DNA from 2 places in the Microbispora sp. CA-102843 genome. Region 1 is predicted to be linked to the other one. Evidence: riboswitches for the same ligand, from Rfam matches in the RefSeq annotation. Region 1 holds a riboswitch; the other holds the start of a gene.
What was found. A riboswitch is a leader RNA that binds a small molecule or an ion and turns the genes downstream of it on or off. The one in region 1 is predicted to bind thiamine pyrophosphate.
Positions count from the first base shown of each region.

Region 2: linked by a shared signal. The riboswitch ahead of ACQEVJ_RS44390 (purine-cytosine permease family protein) and the one ahead of thiO (glycine oxidase ThiO) in region 1 are both predicted to bind thiamine pyrophosphate.

Region 1 is NZ_JBNJNF010000001.1:6,685,507-6,692,931, forward strand. It holds gene thiE (thiamine phosphate synthase) at 1-247, opposite strand, end outside; gene ACQEVJ_RS30965 (Rv2175c family DNA-binding protein) at 276-650, opposite strand; gene ACQEVJ_RS30970 (NAD(P)/FAD-dependent oxidoreductase) at 694-1,872, opposite strand; TPP riboswitch at 2,150-2,260, shown strand; gene thiO (glycine oxidase ThiO) at 2,249-3,385, shown strand; gene thiS (sulfur carrier protein ThiS) at 3,382-3,582, shown strand; gene ACQEVJ_RS30985 (thiazole synthase) at 3,585-4,364, shown strand; gene pknB (Stk1 family PASTA domain-containing Ser/Thr kinase) at 4,553-6,550, shown strand; gene alc (allantoicase) at 6,641-7,425, opposite strand, start outside.
Region 2 is NZ_JBNJNF010000001.1:9,506,436-9,513,860, reverse strand. It holds gene ACQEVJ_RS44425 (LCP family protein) at 1-48, shown strand, start outside; gene ACQEVJ_RS44420 (GOLPH3/VPS74 family protein) at 124-774, opposite strand; gene ACQEVJ_RS44415 (TenA family protein) at 818-1,423, shown strand; gene ACQEVJ_RS44410 (Fpg/Nei family DNA glycosylase) at 1,446-2,324, shown strand; gene ACQEVJ_RS44405 (hypothetical protein) at 2,338-2,469, opposite strand; gene ACQEVJ_RS44400 (hypothetical protein) at 2,474-2,641, opposite strand; gene ACQEVJ_RS44395 (rhodanese-like domain-containing protein) at 2,782-3,105, shown strand; TPP riboswitch at 3,161-3,277, shown strand; gene ACQEVJ_RS44390 (purine-cytosine permease family protein) at 3,268-4,608, shown strand; gene ACQEVJ_RS44385 (BTAD domain-containing putative transcriptional regulator) at 4,764-7,425, shown strand, end outside.

The sequences.
Region 1 (7,425 bases):
CGTAGGCCACATCCGCCCGGTCGTTGACCGCCAGCAGCGCGCCGTGCCTGTCGCACGCCGCGCGGAAGACCTCGAGCAGGTCCAGCTCCTCGCGCGCCTCCAGGCCCTTCTCCCTGAGCTGGACGATGTCCACCCCGCCGGAGAGGACCGCGTCGAGGAATTTCTCCAGGTCGCCGCGGTCCCTCCTGCCGTCAGTGCAGAGGTAGAGCCTGGCCTGCGCGAGCCGCTGTCGCCGGGTGTCGTTCACCCGACCACAATGCCATGGGGCCGTACGGTCAGAAGCCCAGGGCCTGGGCTCTGCGCTTGACCTCGGTGTGCCGGCCCTGCACGATCGCGTCGATCGGGGACCCCGGCAGCGAGTCGTCCGGTGTGAACAGCCACCGGATCGACTCCACCTCGTCGTACCCCGCGTCCGCCAGGACCGTGAGTGTGCCGGGCAGTCCCTTGAGCACGTCGCCGTCGGCGATGAACACCGCCGGGATCTGCGGCTCGCCCCCGCCCCTGCGGGCTCCGACGAGCTTCTTGTCCTTGAGGAGTTGCTTCGCGCGGCCGATGCTGAGTCCCAGCTTCTTGGCGGCCTCCGAGACGGGGAGCCACTCCCCTACGAGCTGGTCGGTCTCCCGGTCGATCTGCGCAACAGTAAGCGTCACGGATCCACCATTACCACAGGCGAGCCGCCAGGAAACACCTCGATTACGCCATAATGCAGTCGCGGAGCGGCACGGCCTGATCGGCCACCCGAAGTGAATCGAGCCGCCGACCACCCTCGATGATCTTGCGACCCTGCACCACGTCGCGCGGACGGTCGACGGTGAGCACCGCGGCGAGCCGGTCCTCCGCCGTCAGCCAGCACACCGCCCACTTCGCGTCCCTGCGCGGGTCCCCGCGCACCACCATGCGGTCACCGGCCTCCCGGTGACCGGCGAACTGCACCATGTGACCGAACTGCTCCGACCAGAAGTACGGCACCGGGTCGTAGACCGCCTCCTCGCCCAGCAGGGTGGCGGCGGCCGTGTCGGGGGCCTGGAGCGCGGTGTCCCAGTGCTCGACCCGCAGCCGGGTGCGGAATCTGCGCGACCACCAGTTGGCGCAGTCGCCCACCGCGACCACGTTGGGCAGCGACGTGCGCAGGTGCTCGTCGACCACCACCCCGTCGTCGAGCCGGACCGCCGACCCCTTCAGCCAGTCGACGGCCGGGCGCACCCCGACACCGGTGACGATCACGTCGGCCGGCACCCGGGCGCCGGACATGAGCGTGAGGCCGTCGGCGTCCACGGTGCCGACCAACGCGCCGAGGCGCAGCTCGACGCCCGCCCGCGCGTACCAGTCGGTGGTGTGGCTGCCCACGGCGGGCCCGAGCGCCACGGCGAGCGGGCTCTCCCCCGCCTCGACCACGGTCACCGCGCAACCGGCCCTGGCCGCCGCGGTGGCGACCTCGGCGCCGATCCAGCCGGCCCCGACGACGGCCACGCGGGCGCCGGGGACCAGCCGCTCGCGCAGCGCGAGCGCGTCCTCGATCGTGCGCAGCACGTGCTGGCGGCCCTCGCCGCGCAGCCGGATCGGCGTGGCGCCGGTGGCGATGACCAGGCCGTCGTACTCCAGCTCGCCCTCGGTCGTCTCCAGCACGCCGTCGCGCAGGCCCTTGGCCGCCGCGCCGAGGCACAGCCGTACGTCGAGGGCGTCGAGGTCGGAGTCGACCACGGTGGAGTCGGTCTCTCCGAGCAGCACCGCCTTCGACAGCGGAGGCCGGTCATAGGGGCGATGGTGTTCCTCGCCGATGAGCGTGATGCGTCCGGTGAACCCACGGAACCTCAACGCCTCGATGCTTCGCACGCCGGCCAGGCCGGCACCCACCACCACGACGTGATCCACAGCTTGACCATAGATTGTCAACGGGGGCCCTGGCCAACGGGCCCCCCATAACGAGTTGGGCAATTGACGCGCACTCCCACGGGGCCCAGGTTGTGAAGGCCGCTCTGTGAAGGCCGCCGTGTGAAGCCGTCCAGGGACATGGTGGCCGAGTACAGCATCGTGGCCATGGGATACCTCCGCCAGGTCGATCCACGTCCTGCCGTCATGCGCCGCAGGACGGCCCTGGAGTCGCCGATCCGGCGATCGGGCGTTATGGGCGGCGTACTACCCTTGTGGGCGTAAGACGCGCGGGAGCCCGGCGGACCGGGCTGAGAGGAGAGCGTGAGGCTCTCGACCGCCCCGACCTGATCCGGGTAATGCCGGCGAAGGGAGCGCTGTGTCCCGCACATCGCCATCCAGCCCCCAGTCCGGCTACGACGTCGTGATCGTGGGCGGCGGGGTGGCGGGCCTGGCCGCGGCCTGGCGCACGGCCCGGCGGGGCCTGTCGGTGGCGGTGGTGGACCCCGCGCCCGGAGGCGGCGCCACTCATGCGTCGGCCGGGATGCTCGCGCCGGTCAGCGAGGTGACCTACACGGAGGAGCCGCTGCTGCGGCTCGGCCTCGCGTCGCTGGCGGCCTGGCCGGCGTTCCGGGCGGAGCTGGAGGAGGAGAGCGGCGCCGACCTCGACTACCGGACCGAGGGCACGCTGGAGGTCGCCCGCGGCGCCGACGACATGGCCTTCCTCGACGACCTCGCGGCCTTCGAGCGGACGCTCGGCCTGCGGGTCGAGCGTCTCACCGGGCGCGAGTGCCGCTCCTTCGAGCCGATGCTCTCCCCCTCCGTACGCGGCGGGCTGCTGGCCCGCGACGACGCCTGGGTCAACCCCCGCAGGGTCGTACGCGCTCTCCTCGCGGCGTTCGAGAAGGCGGGCGGCACGCTGGTGACCGAGCGCGTCGCCGGGATCGACGCCCCCGGGCCCGGCACTCCGTGCGTGCGGCTGGAGTCCGGCGGCGCCGTCGCGGCCGGCCAGGTCGTCGTGGCGGCCGGGTCGTGGTCGGCGTCCCTGCTGCCCGGCCTGCCGGTGCGGCCGGTCAAGGGCGAGATCCTCCGGCTGCGCGGGCCCCGGGGGTTCCTCAGCCGGTGCGTCAGGGGGCTGGTGCACGGCTCCCCCGCCTACCTGGTCCCCCGGGGCGACGGGGAGATCACCCTGGGCGCCACGACCCAGGAACTGGGATACGACGCGCGGGTCACCGCCGGAGGCGTGTACGAGCTGCTGCGCGACGCCCGCGAGCTTGTGCCGGGCATCACGGAGCTCGAACTGGCCGAGACGACGGTCGGCTTCCGCCCGGGCACGCCCGACAACCTGCCGCTCATCGGCCCCGCCGGGCCGCCCGGCGTGCTCACGGCGACCGGGCACGGGCGCAACGGGGTGCTGCTGTCCCCGATCACCGCCGACGCCGTCGCCGCGTTCCTCACCGGCGACGAGGTGCCCCCGGTCGCCCGGTTCTGCGATCCAGGGAGATTCAGCGAATGAAAGTCACGATCAACGGAGGCGCGGCCGACCTGCCGGACGGCGCCACGGTCGGCGACGCCGTACGGACCCTCACGTCCATCGCGTCCGGCGTCGCGGTGGCGGTGAACGGCGAGGTGGTGAGCCGGAGCGCCTGGGACTCCACTCCGGTCGCCGACGGCGACGGCGTCGAGGTACTCACCGCCGTGCAGGGAGGATGACGATGGCAGGGTTCGACGTGCTGGACGACGTCTTCGTGCTCGGCGGGGAGAAGTTCACCTCGCGGCTCATCATGGGCACCGGCGGCGCGCCGTCGCTGGAGGTGCTCGACCAGGCGCTGGAGGCGTCCGGCACCGAGCTGACGACCGTCGCGATGCGCAGGCTCGACCCGGCGTCCCGCGGTTCGGTGCTGGACGTGCTGCGCACCCGCGGCATCAAGGTGCTGCCGAACACGGCGGGGTGCTTCACCGCCGGGGAGGCGGTGCTGACCGCCCGCCTGGCCCGCGAGGCGCTGGAGACCAACTGGGTCAAGCTGGAGGTCATCGCGGACGAGCGGACCCTGCTGCCCGACCCGATCGAGACCTTCGACGCCGCCGAGCGGCTGGTCGCCGACGGGTTCGTGGTGCTGCCGTACATCGGCGACGACCCTGCGCTGGCCCGCAGGCTCCAGGACGCCGGGTGCGCCGCCGTGATGCCGCTCGGCGCCCCGATCGGCTCCGGGCTGGGCATCCGCAACCCGCACAGCATCGAGCTGATCGTCGAGGCCGCCACGGTGCCGGTGATCCTCGACGCCGGCATCGGCACGGCCAGCGACGCCGCGCTGGCGATGGAGCTGGGCTGCGACGCCGTGCTGCTGGCGAGCGCCGTGACGCGGGCGCACCAGCCCGGCCTGATGGCCGTGGCCATGCGGCAGGCGGTCACGGCCGGGCGGCTGGCCCGCCTCGCCGGACGCATCCCCCGACGTCGCTACGCCGAGGCGTCCTCCCCCGGCCGCCCGTCCTGAGACGTCATTCCCGCCCGTCCCCCCTGAGACGTCGCCACGGGGCGGGCGGGAAGTCCGATCTCCACGTCTGGTAAGCCCGATTTTCGGAATCGGCACGGCTTTTCGGACGCCGCGGAAGGCGCCCGAATAGGTCTCGGTTTGGGATTCGGGAACACGGCGGGCGGCAAATCACCCGTAAACTCTGGCGAGTGGACACGACGCTAACCGACCCGCTCGTGGGGCAGTTGCTCGACGGGCGCTACCGCGTCGAGTCCCGGATCGCCCGGGGTGGCATGGCCTCCGTATACCTGGCTCTGGACGTCCGGCTCGACCGCACGGTCGCCGTCAAGGTGATGCACCGCTCGCTGGCCGAGGACCCGCAGTTCGTGCGGCGGTTCATCGGCGAGGCCAAGTCGGTGGCCAGCCTCTCGCACCCCAACATCGTGCAGGTCTTCGACCAGGGCACCGACGGGGCGAACGTCTACCTGTCGATGGAGTACGTCCCCGGGCGGACGCTGCGCGACGTCCTGCGCCGGCGCGGCCGTCTCCCGGCGCGCGAGGCCCTGGAGATGGTCATCCCGGTGCTCGCCGCCCTCGGCGCGGCCCACCAGGCCGGGCTCATCCACCGGGACGTCAAGCCCGAGAACGTGCTGCTCGCCGACGACGGCCGGGTGAAGGTCGTGGACTTCGGCCTGGCCCGCGCGATCGAGGCGACCAACCAGACCAAGACCGGCATGATGATCGGCACGATCGGCTACATGTCGCCCGAGCAGGTCACGACCGGCACGGCCGACGCCCGCAGCGACGTGTACGCCGTCGGAATCATGCTGTTCGAGCTGCTCACCGGGCGGCAGCCGTACGCGGGCGAGACGCCGATGTCGATCGCCTACCGGCACGTGCACGAGACCGTCCCCGCGCCGTCCTCGATCGTGCCCGACATGCCGCCGCAGATCGACGCGCTCGTCGCCGCGGCCACCGACAAGGATCCCGCCGGGCGCCCGGCGGACGCGACCGCCATGCTCGTCGCCGCCGTCGAGATCCACCGCACGCTGCCCAAGACCGGGCACACCGGCGCGCACGCCGCTCCCCAGGGGGGCCGGGACACCGGCGCCCACAGCGGTGTGCGGACGGGCGCGCACCGGACCGTCCCTCCGGCCGGCGGGGCCTCGTCGTTCGGCACGGGGCAGCACGCGCTCGCGGAGCCCGAGTCACCGCTCGGCCAGACGATGATCCAGCCGCGCGCGGAACTGCTGACCGGCCCGGCCGAGACGGGGCGGCGCCGGGGACGCAGGGTCAGGCCCGTCTGGTTCCTCGCCGTGCTGGCCCTCGTCATGCTGGCGGGCGTCGCCTTCACCGGCTGGTGGTTCTCCCAGGGCCGCTACACGAAGGTCCCCGACCTGGTGAACAAGCCCGTCACGGTCGCCAGGCAGGTGGCGCAGCAGGCCGGTTTCGAGGTCCGGATCGGCGAGGCGCGGTTCGACGACAAGGTGCCGAAGGACATCGTTCTCGACACCGAGCCGGGGCTGGGCGCCGAGGTGGTCAAGGGCTCGGTGCTCACCCTGATCCCGTCGGCCGGCCCGGAGACGATCCCCGTGCCGAAGGTCGAGGGCCTCAGCCTGACGGACGCCCGGGCGAAGATCGCCGAGGTCGGGCTGACCCCCGGGCGGGTGAGCAAGAGCGCGAGCGACACCATCCCCCGCGACCAGGTCATCCGCACCAACCCGCCGGTGGGCAAGCGCGTCAAGAAGCGCAGCATGGTCAACTTCGTCGTCAGCGCCGGGCTGCTGATGCCGGACGTCACGCAGATGATGCGCGACCAGGCGGAGAAGTTCCTGGGTGAGAAGGGCTTCAACGTCCAGGTCGACGAGACCGCCGACGACACCCCGCCGGGCACCGTGATCGCACAGGACCCTCCCGGAGGCGCCGAGGTGGCGGCCGGGGCGATCGTGCACCTGACCGTGTCACGCGGGCCGGACCAGGGCTTCCACTGGCCGTGGGAGACCGACCCCGCCGACCCCGACCAGAGCCCGGCCGCCGTCGTCAACGTGCCCGACGTACGGTTCAAGTTCGTGAAGGACGCGGTGAACGAGCTGAAGGCGGCCGGCTTCAAGGTCAACGTCCGCAGGCTGGTGGGCACCGAGCGCGTGGTCGGCGAGAACCCGCTCGGCCAGCAACCGCCGGGCACCACCATCACGCTCTGGCACTGACGCCCGCGCCGCCCATCCGGTCGCGGGCGACGGCCGCCGCTGGGTGTCCGTCGCCGGCGAGGCTTGCGGCGGTTCCGCGCGTTCGGCTGCTCAGGGGGTGAGGGTGCCGAGGAGGCGGAGGCGGGCGAGGCCGCCGTCAGGGTAGATGTCGAGCCGGGCGTGGGTGATCCGGCGGTCGTCGTCGAGGCGGAAGCGGTGGCGGGTGTCGGGCTGGAGGCGTGTCCTGGGCAGCAGCGGGAACCACGCGTCCTCGTCCTCAAGCGGCGCCCGGTCCGTGTCCACGCCCTTCAGCGACGCCCAGCCGGGGGCGTTGAACACCAGGTTGGTCGTGTCGATCTCGGCGACGGCCACCCGGCCGGGGCCGGCCAGGGCGACGACGAGCCAGTCGTTGCCGCCGTCGCGGCGGCGGGCGGTCTCCCAGCCCTCGGCCTGGTTGCGGGCCAGGCCCGGCGCGAGGACGTTGTTCGGCGAGGAGTAGAACTCGTCGGAGCACGCCGTCACCAGGCCGCCGTTCTCCAGCGCGGCGAGATCGACGGTGAGGCCCTCCAGGAACGCCCGGTCGGGCACGACCCGCCCGTGGACCCGCAGCCGCGCGACGCCGCCGTCGGGGAAGATGTTCAGCCGCACGTGGGTGAAACGGCGGGGATCGGTCACCGCGAACTCGTGGACCGCGTCGCCCTTCAAGGGGCTCTTCGGCACGATCTCCACCCAGCCGTCCAGCTCGTCCGGCGAGGGGTGGCCCTCGGCCGCGCACGCCTCGACCGACGCGTACGGCGGGTAGTTGCCGCGGAACCACGCGGTGTCCACGACCACGCCCCTGATGATCCCCGGCAGGCCGAGCCGGACGATCGCCCAGTCGTGGCCGGGCTCGCGCC
Region 2 (7,425 bases), 2.8 Mb from region 1:
GCGCTCGCCGCCGACAAGCAGATCCCGAAGGACGTCATCACCAAGTAGCCCCGAGCTCCCGGGCGGTTCGCACGGGGATCGCCAGGCGCCCGCTCGGGCGGGCGCGGCACGAGCGGCAGGGGGTCAGCTTCCGGCGGTGGCGGCGACGGCCGCGGCGGTCGTGGCCGCGGTCACGGCGGCATGGATCGAGGCGATCGTCTTGCGGACCGCCTCAGCGGTCCACTGACCCTCGGCGATCTCCTTGATCCGGTCCTTCGGCGCGTCGGGGAACGCCTTGCGGTCGAGCTTGGCCGCGTGCATGACCGCGATCAGGACCGCCGTCCGCTCGTCCGGCTCGGCTCCGGCCAGCACGTTCTGGACGCGCTCCCGCACGCCCTGCTCGTGGCTCGGGTCGCGCTCCGGATAGCGCGTGGTGGGGAAGATCCCCAGGACCTTGCCCTCCTGCTCGCTCAGCACGCCACGGGCGGCCAGACGGGTCAGCAGCCGCTTGCGCAGCCTGCCCGCGCGGAGCTTGCCCACCCACCAGGCGGCCTTGCGCGGCCCGCGCTCCTCGGCGATGCGGGTGAGCGTCGCGTCCAGCTCCTCGTCGCCCACCGGGGTGGGATCGACGGGCACGACCTTCGCGTCGTCGAGGTCCACCCGGCGGCGTACGGTCAGTTCCGCGAGCAGGGCCCCGGCCAGGGCGCAGTCGAGCTCTACGGACCCGATGATCGGCTTGCCCGTGTCCTCCCGGTAGGCAAGCAGCAGCACTTCCTCGGCGATCGTCAGTGACACGGAATCGAGCCTAACTCGCGTATTGCGGTCACAATGAGCCCTTATGGGAATCTCTGCGGACCTGCACGCCATCGGACGGCCGATGCTGGACGCCCAGCTCGCGCACCCGACCGTACGCGGCATCGCGGCGGGCGACCTGCCCGAGCCGGTCTTCCGGTCATGGCTGGAGCAGGACTACCTGTACCTGCTCGACTACGTCCGGGTGTTCTCGCGGCTGGCCTGGCAGGCTCCGGACACGCACCTCGGCGACCTGGTCGACCTGGCGTACGCGACGTGGCACGACGAGCTCGACCTGCACCGGTCGCTGTCGGCGGAGTTCGGCGCCGACCTGGACGGGGCGGTGAAGGGCCCCGCCTGCGCGGCGTACACCGCGTTCCTGCTGGAGTCCGCGGCGGACTACGGCGAGGGGCTGGCGGCCCTGTACCCCTGCATGTGGGGCTACTCGACGCTCGGCCGCCTCCTGGCCGCCGACCCGCCCGCCGAGCCGCGCTACCGGGCCTGGGTGGACACCTACGCCGACCCCGGTTTCGCCGCCCTCGCCGCGCGCATCGCCGTCATGATCGACGAGGCGGCTCCGGACCCGGCGCGTGCCCGGGAGCTGTTCGTCCGGGGCATGGAACACGAACTCGCGTTCTGGGACGTCCCTTAACCGGCCGGGTTAGTGTGAGGGCATGCCGGAGCTGCCCGAGGTCGAGGCGCTCGCCGAGTTCCTCCGCGAGCACGCCGTCGGCGATGCCGTCGTCGGGGTCGACGTGACCGCCTTCCAGGCGCTCAAGACCGTCGACCCGCCCGTCACCGCGCTCGCCGGGCTGCTCGTGACCGGCGTGGCGCGGCACGGCAAGTTCCTCGACGTCGACTGCGACGGCCTGCACTTCGTCACCCATCTGGCCCGCGGCGGCTGGCTGCGCTGGCGTGACGACCTCACCGGGGCGAAACCGGTGCGGCCGGGCAAGGGCCCGCTCGCGGTCCGGGTGAGGCTGTCGCCCGGCGAGGACGGCCGCGCGCCCGGGTTCGAGCTGACCGAGGCGGGCACGCAGAAGCGCCTGGCCGTCTACGTGGTGCGCGATCCGGAGGACGTCCCCGGCATCGCCGGCCTCGGGCCCGACCCGCTGGCCGAGGACTTCACGCCGGACCTGCTCAAGACGATCGTGGGCGGGAGCCGCGCCCAGATCAAGGGCCTGCTGCGGGACCAGAAGGTGATCGCGGGCATCGGCAACGCCTACTCCGACGAGGTGCTGCACGTCGCCAAGATGTCCCCCTTCAAGATCGCTGGAACGCTGACGGACGGCCAGGTCGCCGACCTGCACGACGCGATCGTGAGCACGCTGCGGGACGCGGTCGGGCGGGCCAGAGGGCTGGCCGCCAAGGACCTCAAGTCGGAGAAGAAGTCGGGCCTGCGCGTGCACGGCCGTACGGGCGAGGCGTGCGAGGTGTGCGGCGACACGATCAGGGAGGTGTCGTTCGCCGACTCGTCGCTGCAGTACTGCCCGACCTGCCAGACCGGCGGCAAGCCGCTGGCCGACCGCCGGCTGTCGCGCCTGCTGAAGTAGGCCCGCGAGGACGTCAGGCCCGGAGGAACTCGGCGATCGGCTCGGCCTGGCCGAAGACGGCGTGACCGACCTGGGGGAGCAGCTTCACGGTCGCGTGCGGGACGCACGCACGGACGCGCCGCGCCGTCTGGCGGGAGTCGATCATGGTGTCACGGTCGCCGACGATGACGAGCACGGGCGTGGTAGGTCTCGCCCTCGGGCGCCGGCACCCGCACGTGCTCGGCCGGGACCGGCCAGCCGTCCAGCACCTTCCGGTAGTGGTCGAGGAGCTCGCGCCGGCCGGCCTCGGACTTGTAGATCAACCTTTCGTCACTCATCGCTCCTCAACATATGTGATTGAGGGATAGATGAGGAAGTTTAGGTAGTGTCGACTCCCATTGGCACGGCCTCGGATCACCGTGGGTCACAGCTCCCGGCTCGGGCCCGGGCACCGGTGGTGTGCCGTCAGAATGGGCGCATGACATTGCCGGAAATCGCCCCCGACGCACTGCCCGAGGACGCGTACCTGCTGGACGTCCGCGAGAACGAGGAGTGGGTGGCCGGCCACGCTCCCGGCGCCGTCCACATCCCGCTCGGCGAGCTGCAGGCGCGGGTGGACGAGGTGCCGCACGACCGGCCGGTGTACGTGGTCTGCCGGGTCGGCGGCCGGTCGGCGCACGCCGCGATGTGGCTCAACCACATCGGCAGGGACGCCGTGAACGTGGACGGCGGCATGCGGACCTGGGCCGCCGTCGGGCGTCCGATGGTGAGCGAGACCGGTCAGGCGCCCTACGTGGCGTAGGGACAGAGCCGGCTTAGGAAAACGGTCAAAGTAGTGTCATAATCCCAAAGACATCATCAATACCCGCGGGAGCTCGGGCGTGACCGGGCTGAGAGGGCGGATCGAACTCGTGCCGCCGACCGCATGAACCTGTCCGGATAATGCCGGCGTAGGGAGCGTGTGATGACTTCTGCCGTCGTCGACGACGTGCACGCGGAGGTTCCGCTCACCCTGGACGGGGAGGTCCCCAAGACTCTGGGCCTGCTCGACCAGGGGGCGTTCTGGGCCAATCTCGGCGTCAGCCTCCTCGGCTTCTCGGGGGCGCTGTTCCTGCTCGACCCGCTGGGCGGCAAGCCGCTCACGTTCACCGCGGCGGTGCTCGCCGCCGTCGTCGGCAGTCTGGTGGGGACGGCCATGGTCGGCCTGGCCGCGATCCCCGGCGTACGCACGGGGCGGCCCGCGATGGTGCTGCTGCGCGGCCTGTTCGGGGCTCGGCTCTCGTACATCCCGACCGTGCTGAACATCGTGCAGATGCTCGGCTGGGGCGCCTTCGAGCTGTGGGTCATCGCCAACGGCGCACAGGCGCTGTTCGGCACGGCGGTGCCGTACGCGGTATGGGCGGTCGCGGCGGGCGCGCTGACGATCGCGCTGACGATCCGGCCGCTCGGCTCGCTGCGGCTGCTGCGCCGCTACGTCACGGCGGGCGTGGTGGTCGCGATGATCTGGCTGTCGGTCGCCCTGTTCGCCAAGGGACCGTCCGTGGGGGGCGGTTCCTGGGACGCCTTCGCCCCGGCCGTCGACTACGTCATCGCGTTGTCGGTGTCGTGGGTGCCGATGGCCGCCGACTACGCCAGGCACTCGCGGTCGAGCGGCGCGGCGTTCACCGGCGTGGTCGCCGGATACACGATCGCCCAGGTGGCCTGCCTGGCCCTCGGCATCGCCGCGCTCGCGCTGGTCGGCAACGACGGGGACAAGGTGTGGGAGCCGTTCGTGGCCGCCCCTCTCGGGGTCCTGTTCTTCGGCATCCTGGTGCTGCGCGAGGCCGACCAGTCGTTCGCGAACGTCTACTCGACGACCGTGTCGATCCAGAACCTCGCGCCGCGCTGGGACCGCCGGGCGATCTCGATCGTGATCGGCGTGCTCACCACGCTGATCGCGCTGTTCGCCGACGTGAACTCCTACGGCGCGTTCCTGAGCGTGATCGGGGCGGTGTTCGTGCCGATGTTCGCCGTGCTCGTGGTGGACTACTTCCTGCTCGGCGGGGCCGCCCGGTGGAACACGGCCGAGGACGCCCCCTCCCGCTGGCTCATGGTCGTGCCGTGGATCCTCGGGTTCGCGGCGTACTGGATCGTGACCTCCACCCCGACGGTCGGCTGGTGGGACGGGATCTGGACCGAGGTCCGCCTCGCCCTCGGGTTCGTCCACCAGCCCTGGATGAACGCCGCGCTCGCCGCTTTCCTCGTCGCCGCGCTGGCGACCGTGGCGCTGTCCCTCCCGGCCCGCCGCCTGCGGTCGCGCCGTTAGAGCCGGCCGGCTTCCCACTCGGGTTGGTTTCTCACCCCGCCGGTTTCTCACCCATAGGCAAGTGAGTTCCAAGTCGGCACCGCAAGACTGCTGCCCAGGGAAGGCCCGCGCCGGCCTCCACCATCAGAGAGGCTGTGGGGGCAGTGGAATTCCGGGTGCTGGGTCCTTTCGAAGTCCGGGACGGCGAGGCACTGGTCGGCGTCGGGGGCCCGCGGCAACGGGCCGTCCTGGCCCGGCTGGTGCTCGCCGCGGGCGCGGTGGTCTCCACGGAGACGTTGATCGAGGACCTCTATCACGGCACGCCGCCAGCGACCGCACTCGAGTCGATCCACGTCTACGTGTCGAACCTGCGTCGTGTCGTCGAACCGCGGCGGGCGCCGCGCACCCCTCCCCGGCTCCTCGTCGCGAAACGCCCCGGCTATCTGCTCGCGACCCCGGACGTCGACGCCCTGCGGTTCGGCGGGCTCGTCGCCGAGGCGGAAGGCAGGCCGCCCGCCCGGGCGCTCGCGCTGCTCGACGAGGCGCTGGGGCTCTGTCGCGGCCTGCCGTACGCCGACTTCGCGGGCGAGCTGTGGGCCGTCACCGAGGTGAACCGCCTCAACGATCTGCGCCTGGTCGCCGTCGAGCGCCGCGCACAGGCACAGCTCGACCTGGGCCGGCCCGAGGGGGTGATCCGGGACCTGGAGGCCGAGACCGGGGAGCATCCGCTACGCGAACGGCTGTGGTGGCTGCTGGCCCTCGCGTACTACAGGGCCGGTCGCCAGGTGGACGCGCTGGCCACATTGCGGCGCGCCAGGAGCCACATCGCCGATCAGCTCGGGCTCGATCCGGGCCCGCAGCTGCGGGCGTTGGAGAAGGACATCCTCCGGCAGTCCCCGTCTCTCATCGCCCCGCCTTTCACCACGCCGTCCCTCACCATCTCCGGCGGGCCCGCCGAGCCCGCGCCCGATCGGCCGGCCTCAGGAAAGGCGCGCTCGCCGCACGGGCGCGACCGGCAGCTCGCGGAGATGGAGTCGATGCTCGGCGGCGGAGTGAGCACGATCGCGGTGACCGGGGAACCGGGCATCGGCAAGACCTGGCTGCTGAAGGCGTTCAGGGCTCGGTGCGCGGAGCGGGGACACCTGACCCTCTGGGGCGGCTGCCACGATCTCGACACCGCCCTGCCCCTGCGGCCGTGGATCCAGGTCCTGAGGTCGCTGGAGCACGTCCATCCGGCTCCCGACCCCGGGGCCCTGGCCGGGCTCCTCGACGAGGAGGTCCCACAAGGATTGGCACAGGGATCGGCACAGGGATCGGCGCACGGGGCGCGTCAGCGGCGTCATCAGGCCGTCGCCGAGTGGCTCTGCGCCGCCGCCCGGGACCGGCCGATCGTGATCATTCTGGACGACCTCCAGTGGGCCGACCCGGCGTCCCTGGGATTGCTGCGCGATGTGACGGCGCTCGTCGGCGACTCGGCGGAGCATGTCCCGCTCACGCTGGTGACCGCGTTCCGGGATACCGCCCGGGCCGGTCAGCTCGACGACGTGCTCGCCGGATTCGCGCGATACAACCTGCTCCGCATCCGGCTCGCGGGCCTCGAGACCCCGGCCATCCGGGCCATCGCCGTGACCGTGGGCGCCGAGGTCGACGAGCGGACAGCTCACCTGCTGACGCGGCGCACCGGCGGCAACCCGTTCTTCGTACGTGAGACGGCCCGGCTGCTGGCGCAGGGCCGCCCGCTGGACACGGTTCCCGACGCGGTCGCCGGCCTGATCCACCAGCGGCTGGCGGCGCTGGATCCGGGGGTCGTCGAGGTGCTCCGGATCGCCGCGGTGATCGGCAGGGACTTCGATCCCGGCGTCGTGGGCGAGGTGCGGGCGGCGCCCGTGTACGACCTGCTGGACCAGGCCGTGCGCACCGGTCTCGTCGTCGTCGCCGGGCGCCGGATGGGCTTCGCCCACGACCTGGTGCGGGAGACACTGCTGCAGGAGATCCCGCCGCTGCGCAGGGCCGTCATCCACCGGCAGGTGATGAACGCGTTCGTCGAACGGCCCGGAGCCGACGTCGCCGTCATCGCCCATCACGCGATCCAGGCCGGGCCCGCGGCGTACGCGGAGGCGGCGCACTGGGCCGCCGCGATGGCCGAGCAGTCGGGTCTCCGCCTGGCCTACGAGGAGGCGGCCACCTGGTGGGGCCGTGCGGTGGAGGCACACGGGGCCACGGCCGGCGATCCGGCCGACCACGTCGAGCTGCTGCTGCGGCAGGCCCGCGCCCTGCTCGACGCCGGCGACGCCCTGGCCGCCCGGAGCGTACGGGCGCGGGCGATACGGGTGGCCGACCGGGTGGCGGGTGCCGGCGGGCCCGTGCTGGTCGCCCGGGCGCTCACCGCGCTGGACGCGCCCTCGATCTGGAACCTGCGCAATCCGTACGAGGAGGTCGAACTCCAGCTCGTGCACCGGTTCGAGCGCGCGTTGGACGTCATGCCCGGGGTCGCGGGCCCCGAGCGGGCGCGGCTGCTCGGCGGGCTGGCCCAGGAGCTGTACGACGGGTCGGACGACCCGCGCTGCCACCTCTACTCCGCGCAGGCGGTCGAGACGGCCCGAAGTGTCGGCGATCCGCATCTGCTGATGCGTGCGCTGAACGCCCGCTATCTGTCGATCCCCAGCTCGATCTACACGGAGGAGGCGCGGGAGATCGCGAGGGAGCTGGAAGAGCTGGGCCAGAAGACCCGGACGCCCGAGTTCGAGCTGCTCGCGCAGATGATGTGGACCTACCGTCGTATGGAGGTGTTCGACGTCGCGGGAGCGGACGAGGCGGCCGCCCGGTGCGACGCCATGC